DNA from 2 places in the Paenibacillus filicis genome. Region 2 is predicted to be linked to the other one. Evidence: a T-box and tRNA genes for the amino acid it is inferred to sense, from the RefSeq annotation. Region 2 holds a T-box; the other holds one or more tRNA genes.

Region 1 (4,497 bases), on a different contig from region 2:
TACCCGATCTTCAAGTTAATGAATGCCGTCTCGTACAGATACCAGACCATCATCGTCGTGGACTTCAGCGGGCCGCCCTTGGTCAGCACGGCAATGAGATCGAATACCTTAAAGGTCGCGATGATGCCGGAGACGAGCAGGAAAAAGGTCGTCGGCGATAACAGCGGGAGCGTAATTTTCTGAAACCGGACCCACCCGTTGGCCCCATCAATGGACGCCGCTTCGTACAGATCATTCGGAATACTCTGCAAGCCGGCCATATAAATAATCATATTAAACCCGATCGAAACCCACACGGACACCATCATCAGGGAAGGCAGTGCGTATGCGGGATCGGCAATCCACTTGGGCGGATTCTCCATACCCAGCGCCGTCAGAAATTGGTTGACCGGACCGGAGGACGGATTGAACAGCACCATCCACACCGTAGCCACGGCCACTACGCTTGAAATATAAGGCATGAAATAAGCGACCTTGAAGAAGCTTTTCAAGTAGACGTGCTTGTTGATCAAGATCGCCAGCAGCAGCGAGATCGCCATGTAAATCGGTACCGTAAGCAGGAAAACGGCGTTATTGCTCATCGATTTCAGGAAGGTTTCGTCACTTGCGAGCGTTTGGAAGTTATCGAAGCCTACCCAGTGGAGTCCCTGAATACCCGCGACAAAGTTCCAGTCGGCAAAGCTTAGCACGATGGTCGCCATAATCGGCATTAACGTCAGCACGGTCACGCCGATCAGCATCGGACTTACGAACAGCAGCCCCGTCAGCGATTCCATCCACCGCAGCGAGCCGATACGGCGCCGGACAACCGGCCTCTCAGCCGATGCGACCGAAGAATTGTAGTTCATTGCGATCACCCCGAATCAGAATATAGTATGGACGGCCCTGCCGTTACCCGCCAATCCCCGCTTGACTCCGCCACCCGCGTACAACCTTGTCGGAGGGCAGCAGCAGACCGATCGCGCCGAGCAGCGGCATAAACGAGCAGGCCGTGATGACCAGCGTCAGTGACGTCATGTCGATCAATCCCCCAAGCGCCACAGCGCCGATGGCCCCGAGCCCGAAGGACAAACCGGTGATCAGTCCCGACACCGTGCCGACTTTGCCGGGCACCAGCTCCTGCACGTAGACGATCGTCACAGAGAAGCTGCTGTGATTGATCAGTCCGAGGATAAACAGCAGCGGATAAATCATCATCTCCCCGGCATGCGGCAGCAGGATGGCAAACGGAGCTGCACCCAGCACGGACAGCAGAATGACGTTTTTCCTCCCGATCTTGTCCGAAAGCGCCCCGCCGAAGAATGTGCCGATAATACCCGCGCCCATGTAGATAAACAGATACACCTGAGCCTGCGGGACGGTCATCTGAAAATGCTCAATGAGATAAAATGAAAAATAACTCGTGATGCTGGAGCCGAACCAGGACCGGGCAAAGGCGATCAAAATAATGATCAGGATCGCGAATTGTACGCGTCTGGCGGTATCCTTCTGCGGCTGCGCAGCGGATTGCGGCTTTTTGCGCGGACTCCGCGCAAGCTGCTCTCCGTACCAGCGCGCTACGCGCCATTGGAGGGCAATACCGACTGCTGCGATCAAGGTGAACCACATCGCCCCCATCTGCCCGAACGGGAAGAAAATAAGCGCCGTCATCAGCGGAGCCAGCGCACTGCCCGAATTCCCGCCGACCTGAAAAATCGACTGCGCCAACCCTCTACGCGGACCAGCGGCCAAGTAAGCGATCCGCGATCCCTCCGGGTGAAACATCGCCGAGGCGATCCCCATACAAGCAACCGCCAGCAGCATCATCCCATAGCCCGGTGCGAGCGCGATGCCGACCATGCCCAGCAGGGCAATCGCCATCCCAATCGGCATCAGCCTGGGCGACGGCCGGGCATCGGCATACATCCCGACGAACGGCTGCATGACCGACGAAGAAAAAAACAAAATAAACGTGATGATTCCGATCTGGGTGTAAGACAAACCAAGCGAATCCCGCAGGATCGGATACGAGGCGGGAATGACCGCCTGCAGCGCATCGTTGATCAGATGGGCCATGCTCACGGCAAACAGGACGGAATACATCGTCGGATTAGCCTTCTGCTCCGTATTCATGATGCTCGGCCATCCCCTCCTGCCGGATGATGGAAAATAACCAATTGAAACCTCTCCCTTCTCTTGCTGCTTCATTCCTTGTGTTCTCCCTTATTATAGGGAAAACAGTGGTCGCTCTTGTGACGCTATATTGATTTTCTATTGTAGTATTTTGACTTTTGGTTTTTTTTTTGGGGGGTCCTCAAAAGTTCATCATTAAAAGACCCATCATTGCAGACGACGGGTCTGTTTTGCAATCCAAGGAGTATTATGGAATGTATAGCCCAAGAAAAGGGGAGTATCGATTATCGAGGAGAAATTTCTTCTTATGATAAGCTGGAGGACTTCAACTATCTACAGTGACTTAAAAGAAAAAACCTATGCGGGTTCTTATTATCTTAGCTTGTTTGAACGATTTCCAGACAAAGAAGTTATCAAATATTTTGCTTCTGCTAGAGAGAAGCGAGTAATAATAAACAGAAAAATTGCAATTACCCGCAAAACAAATTGGTTTTTGTCAAACAAAAAAGACCCTTGATTATCAAGAGTCTCTTCTTCTTTATGACCTGTAGTGGGCTCGAACCACTGACCCCCACCCTGTCAAGATGGTGCTCTCCCAGCTGAGCTAACAAGTCAAGTTAAAAATCTATAAAGTTCCTTGCTCGAATAATTAATATAATATCAAGTTGCCTAGAATATGTCAAGACTTAAACCATGTTATAACAGGCTTGATTGAAAACGGCAAGCTGCATAAAAAAGAACTTAGTCGGTACTGTGGGGGACTGGCCCCCGTTTGTGAATCAGGGATCAAAATTCTTTGCAAGTTAAGCGGCCAATCGTTAGAAATCAACCGGCGAATGGCTATCTAGTTCGTTTGAATACGAATTGAGTTATAGTAAATGATGTACTCTTGAAGGTTTCAAACCACCTCCAGAATCTCGCTCACATTTACACCAGCCTGTCTAACGGCGTTCATAAATTCAACGGTAACTAACTCTTGTTTTGCTAACGTAAAAACACCTTCAAGTTGTCCTCCACATCTTACGACATAGAAGCATTCTCTTGAAGGTGTTTTGAGTTGTCTCACGTTACGGGATCAGCCCCGATTAACTCGGGAGGTACTTATTTTTATCTGACAATAAATTTCTGATTGTCGAGACCGTTGGGCAACCAACCGCCTCCACCTGTATCTATCCAAGCAATTACTGATATATTGAGAACTTCATTTTTGGGTAAACTATTAAGTACGGATTGTGGAATGTCATGAAAACCATGCGTTGATCCTACGGGCCAAGCTTGTGGCGCTAGATGCACATAATAGTAAGTTGTACTCGGGAAGCTATTAATTGAATTAATCTGTATTGTATAATGGGTTGTCGTCGGAGGCTGAATCCATATCGCTGTATATCCATTAGTCCCTGTGGACGATATAACATACGGATTATCAGTAGTGCCGTTTGGATGAAGCAACAATACATTAGTATCAGCAAAGGCACTCGATGATAAACTAAGCATAAAGACAAGTGCAAATAAAAGTACACCTAAGCGTCGTTTTACAGTTTTCACGTATTCTCCTACCTCCGTTTGTATGATAAATGCAGGCGCCTAGCATTTATATACTAATATACCAGTAATACCCATGGTAGTAAATAGTTAAATATTACTAAAAAATACATAAAACTTCCGGAATTAATTAATTGGTAGTATACTATAGAACGTTAGGAAGGAGTGATGATATTGTACCCATCATCCTCCCACTTAGAAATATCATCGCTATTTACAACATGGAGGTTTTGTTCAATGAATCGCGCATTTACGCGTGGTGGCTTTGGTTTTCGTCCCCCGTTCCGGCCCTTCCCGCATCCTTTCTTCCCGGGTCGCTTCCTGTTTCCATACTTCTTCTCCCCGTTTTACTATCCATTTTTCCGAAGCGAAGAAGATCCGAGCAACCTGTATTTCGCTCAACATCAAGCCCAAGCGGGAGAATCCTTAGATTCCGTTGGTCATAGGTATAATATCCCGGCTACCACTCTGGAAGTAGCGAATCATCATATCTCCAATCCAGATATCTGAAGGCCGGCGAAGCTGTTTATGTACCGCGTATTTCACACATTCACTGTCAAAAAACATATATGGGAGCGGAAGGCAAGATCCTAGAACAACTGGAGCAGCCGCACCTGCCGGGCAGCCCCACAAGCCACAGTCGAATATGCATCATCACTCCTAAAGGCTTCAGCTCCCCCTCCCAACGGCCACGTGCTAACTCGCAATCGTTGATTGTTTTCCTAAGTTTTCCTAAGGATTGTGTTTAAAGAAAGAAACGAGGGAAAACTAGATCTTAAAAGCAATTCCTGTGGACAAGGAGTACATCCCATGAATGAGTATATTTACACTTTTTTCCGAACT
Region 2 (4,497 bases):
GAGGGAAGACCATGCCGTCCCCGCCATATTCACCGGCTGGACGCGGATACGACTGGCCCGGTGCTCTTTGCCAAGTATGCATGGGTGCAGAGCAAGCTGGATGTGTGGATGAGCGAGAAGCGGATCGACCGCACGTATGTGGCCTTTGTCCAGGGGCAGGTAGTCCGTCCGAAGGGCCGGCTGGACGGCAGTATCGGACGCGACCGGCATCATCCGACGCGGCGGAGGGTGTCGCCTACGGGCGACCGTGCCGTAACGCGCTACGAGCGGCTGCAGACCTTCAAGGGGGCAACGCTGGTCCGGCTGACGCTGGAGACGGGGCGCACCCACCAAATCCGCGTTCACCTGAGCCATCTGGGACATCCGCTGCTCGGAGATACGCTCTACGGCGGTCCCGCAGACCCGATCGGGCGTCAGGCGCTGCATGGAGAACGACTGACCTTTCCCCACCCGCTGACTGGCGAGCGTATTGGGGTGGAGGCACCATGGCCTATGGATCTGAAGGCGCTCCAGACGCGATTGCAAAAATAGATGTCATGCTCCTTCCGGGAGTGCCATATAAATGGGATAGGACAACGGCGCTCTGGCATCTTCTTTTCTACGGCCCGAGATAGGATGACGAAAGGGAGGACATGACATTGACAACACCATCAAACGGATTGCGGTTCGATATTTACGAACGGGTGCACGTCAGCGATGAAGTGCTCGGCATCAGGCAGTTGGAGGGCGTTGAGCTGGTTCCGCATATTCAGGTGCTCTCGCAGGGAGAACAAGCTCTGCTGCGCGGCAATCTGCTCCTTACCGGGAGCTATGTGGATGAGCAGGAGCGCGAGGGGCAAAGGCTGGAGCATCTGATTCCCGTGGAAATCACGCTGCCGATGAGCCGCGTGACCCGCGTCGAGGAAATCGCCGTAGAGATCGAGAACTTCGACGTGGACCTGCTGTCGCCGCGAAGCCTGAATATTACCGGGGTGCTGTCGCTGAACGGGCTGGAGGTGTCCAGCTCGAGCAACGGAACCGAGCCGGCGTGGCGGGAGACGGAGGAAGAGGTTGTGTTCGTGCACGAGCCTTCGGCAGCACAGCTCGAGGAATACATCTCAGATGTCGAGACTAGGCAGCGTGAGGAGGAGCAGGGGGCTTTTCAGGAGCCGGCGGCGGACCCGGCAAGCTGGCAGGGCAGCCGTCACGAGGAGCCTCACCCCCCGGTGAGTGCGGCGGAGCACGAGAACGAGGAGGAAGAAGCCGAGCCTGTACCGGTTGTGCAATCGGAAGAAGCTGTGAACGAATGGCTTCCGGAGCCAGCGCCCGCAGTTGAGGAAGAGAAGAAGGAGCTGAAGGTTGGCTTCGGGAGCAAAAAAACCTCCGAAGAGCAGCAGACTGCCGCGGCACAAACACCGGCACCGGTAAGTCCGAAGACGGGGGCTTTCGGGCTGTCCTCGCTGATCAACTACAGCGCGTCCAAATCCGAAGCGCGCGCAGCGGAAGAGGCGGCCCAGGCCCAGGCTGCCGCCGAGGCCGCATCGGCGCAGAAGGTGGAGCTGCGCAATCTGCTGTTATCCCGGCGTGGAGAACAGCAGGAGTTCAAGAAGGTCAGGCTGGTGATTGTACAGAAGGAGGACACGCTGGAGACGATCGCCAAGAAATACGAGCTAAATCCGAGGGAACTTATTCTATATAACCGGCTCGGAGATAACGAGCTGGCAGCCGGCCAGATTGTATATATTCCGCGGTAGCGGATGGGGATGTGAACAAAAAAAACGGTCCGGATTAGCCTTCAGAGGCTTGGTCCGGGCTTTTTTTGGCTATACTGGTAGCAGGGAGAGGCTTGGATGAACAAGGCTTATATTGACTCTCACCCTGGGATTGTTTATCATAGAACGCATAAGATGCTGTAATAACGTGGAAAGGGAGTAGTAAGCAGCGAATCCTTCAGAGAGCGGAACCGGCCATAAGCTGAGAGGTTCTGCAGGACGTACCTGTTGAAGTCGCCCCGGAGTTGCCGGATTGAAGCGCTGAGCTTAGATTCGGCCGGTCACAGCCGTTATCTGTACAAGAGCCGTATGCACGCAGTCCGGCGGGAGCTGCCCGCTTGTTAGCGATCCTGCATGCGGAATAAAGGTGGTACCACGGAAGCGTAAGCCTTCGTCCTTTGCGGCGACAGGCTTTTTTTCATGTTTTTCGCGCAGCGCGCAGCGGAAAGTCATATAGGCTCCAGGAAGTCCGGAGAATCAGGTACGATGCCAGCTTCACGCACCGGTCAGCGGACGACAAGAACATGTCATAACTTTATACTTGCTCAAGGAGTGAATCAGGATGGAAGAGAACAAACAAGCGGCGCCGGAAACCTCCATGCCCACGACGTACGATCCGAAGGAAAGCGAGAAGAAGTGGTATGACTTCTGGCTTGAAGGACAATATTTTCAGGCAGGCAACCGGCCTGACGCCGAGCCTTACAGCATCGTCATCCCGCCTCCTAACGTGACGGGCGTGCTGCATATCGGCCATGCGCTCGATATAACGCTGCAGGACATCATGATCCGCTTCAAGCGTATGCAGGGCTACGACGCACTGTGGCTGCCGGGGACCGACCATGCGGGCATCGCGACACAGACCCGAGTCGAGCAGAAGCTGCGCGAGGAAGGGCTGACCCGTTACGATCTCGGACGGGAGAAATTTCTGGAGAAGGTATGGGAGTGGAAGGATCTGTATGCGAATAACATCCGCGACCAGTGGGCCAAGATGGGTCTGTCGCTGGACTATTCGCGCGAACGCTTCACGCTCGACGAAGGTCTCTCCAAGGCCGTACGCGAGGTATTCGTGCGCCGTTACGAAGAAGGCCTGATCTACCGCGGTAAGCGTATCATTAACTGGGACCCGGCAGCGCGCACGGCGCTCTCGGATATTGAAGTCATATACAAGGAAGTGCAAGGGGCTCTGTATCACCTGCAATATCCGGTCAAGGATAGCAGCGAATTCATCGTGGTAGCGACAACTCGTCCTGAGACGATGCTCGGCGATACGGCGGTGGCTGTGCATCCGGAGGATGAGCGGTACAAGCATCTGATCGGTAAGACGCTGGTGCTGCCGATCGTCGGCCGCGAGATTCCGATTGTCGGTGACGACTATGTTGAGAAGGAGTTCGGCAGCGGCGCGGTCAAAATTACGCCGGCCCATGATCCGAACGACTTCGAGGTCGGGCTTCGCCACGATCTGCCACAGGTGCTAGTCATGGACGAATCGGGCAAGATGAACGAGAACGCAGGTCCTTACAACGGCCTGGACCGGTTCGACTGCCGCAAGCAGATCGTTGCGGACATGAAGGAGCAGGGCGTGCTGCTGAAGATCGAGGAGCATGTCCATCAGGTCGGCCACAGCGAGCGCAGCGGCGCCGTCGTCGAGCCGTATTTGTCCACGCAGTGGTTCGTCGCCATGAAGCCGCTGGCCGAGCGGGCGGTTGAGGTGCAGAAGTCTGGCGAAGGTCCAAACTTCGTGCCGGAGCGCTTCGATAGAACGTATACGCATTGGATGGAAAATATCCGCGACTGGTGTATTTCCCGCCAGCTTTGGTGGGGACACCGCATCCCGGCCTGGTACTGCGACGATTGTGGAGAGGTTATCGTCTCGAGGGACGACGTAGAGGCTTGTCCACACTGTGGAGGCCAGCATCTGCGTCAGGATAATGACGTGCTGGATACGTGGTTCAGCTCGGCGCTGTGGCCGTTCTCGACGATGGGCTGGCCGGAGGAGACGGAGGACTTCAAGCGCTATTTCCCTAACAACGTGCTGGTTACCGGCTATGATATCATCCCGTTCTGGGTATCCCGGATGATCTTCAGCTCGTTGGAGCTGACGAACCGTATTCCGTTCAAGGACGTGCTGATCCACGGATTGGTACGCGATGCCGAAGGACGCAAGATGTCCAAGTCGCTGGGCAATGGCGTCGATCCGTTCGAGGTGATCGAGAAATATGGCGCGGACGCGATGCGCTTTATGCTGTCCACTGGCTCGACGCCGGGGCAGGACCTTCGCTTCCGGTGGGAGAAGGTCGAGCAGGCGCGTAACTTCGCCAACAAGATTTGGAATGCGTCTCGCTTTGCCCTGATGAATCTGGAGGGCTTCAGCTACGAGGAGATCGATCTGAGCGGCAAGCTAGGGACGGCCGACCGCTGGATCCTGCACCGCCTGAACGAGACGGTCCGCGATGTGACGCGTCTGATGGATGTGTACGAGTACGGGGAGACCGGACGTTTGCTGTACAACTTCATCTGGGACGATCTGTGCGACTGGTACATCGAGTTCAGCAAGCTGTCGCTGTATGGAACGGACGAAGCCGCCAAGAAGACGACGCAATCCGTGCTGGCCTATGTGCTGGACCGTACGCAGCGTCTGCTGCACCCGTTCATGCCGTTCATCAGCGAGGAAATCTGGCAGCATTTGCCGCATGAAGGCGGGACGATCATGCTGGCGCCATGGCCGGTCTTCGACGGCGTATTTGAA

Evidence for each region. A T-box is a leader RNA that pairs with one kind of tRNA and senses whether it is charged. The one in region 2 lies ahead of WMW72_RS25875 (valine--tRNA ligase), so its partner is inferred to be a tRNA-Val.
Region 1: it has a tRNA-Val gene. The T-box ahead of WMW72_RS25875 (valine--tRNA ligase) is inferred to sense a tRNA for this amino acid. The anticodon was not compared.

What each region holds. Positions count from the first base shown of each region.
Region 1 covers NZ_JBBPCC010000011.1:161,123-165,619, reverse strand. The annotation lists gene WMW72_RS18075 (carbohydrate ABC transporter permease) at 1-848, opposite strand, end outside; gene WMW72_RS18070 (MFS transporter) at 892-2,112, opposite strand; gene WMW72_RS18065 (hypothetical protein) at 2,420-2,629, shown strand; tRNA gene WMW72_RS18060 (tRNA-Val) at 2,654-2,726, opposite strand; gene WMW72_RS18055 (hypothetical protein) at 3,220-3,657, opposite strand; gene WMW72_RS18050 (hypothetical protein) at 3,892-4,164, shown strand; gene WMW72_RS18045 (DUF421 domain-containing protein) at 4,465-4,497, shown strand, end outside.
Region 2 covers NZ_JBBPCC010000020.1:94,790-99,286, forward strand. The annotation lists gene WMW72_RS25865 (RluA family pseudouridine synthase) at 1-531, shown strand, start outside; gene WMW72_RS25870 (LysM peptidoglycan-binding domain-containing protein) at 639-1,733, shown strand; T-box leader at 1,892-2,153, shown strand; gene WMW72_RS25875 (valine--tRNA ligase) at 2,314-4,497, shown strand, end outside.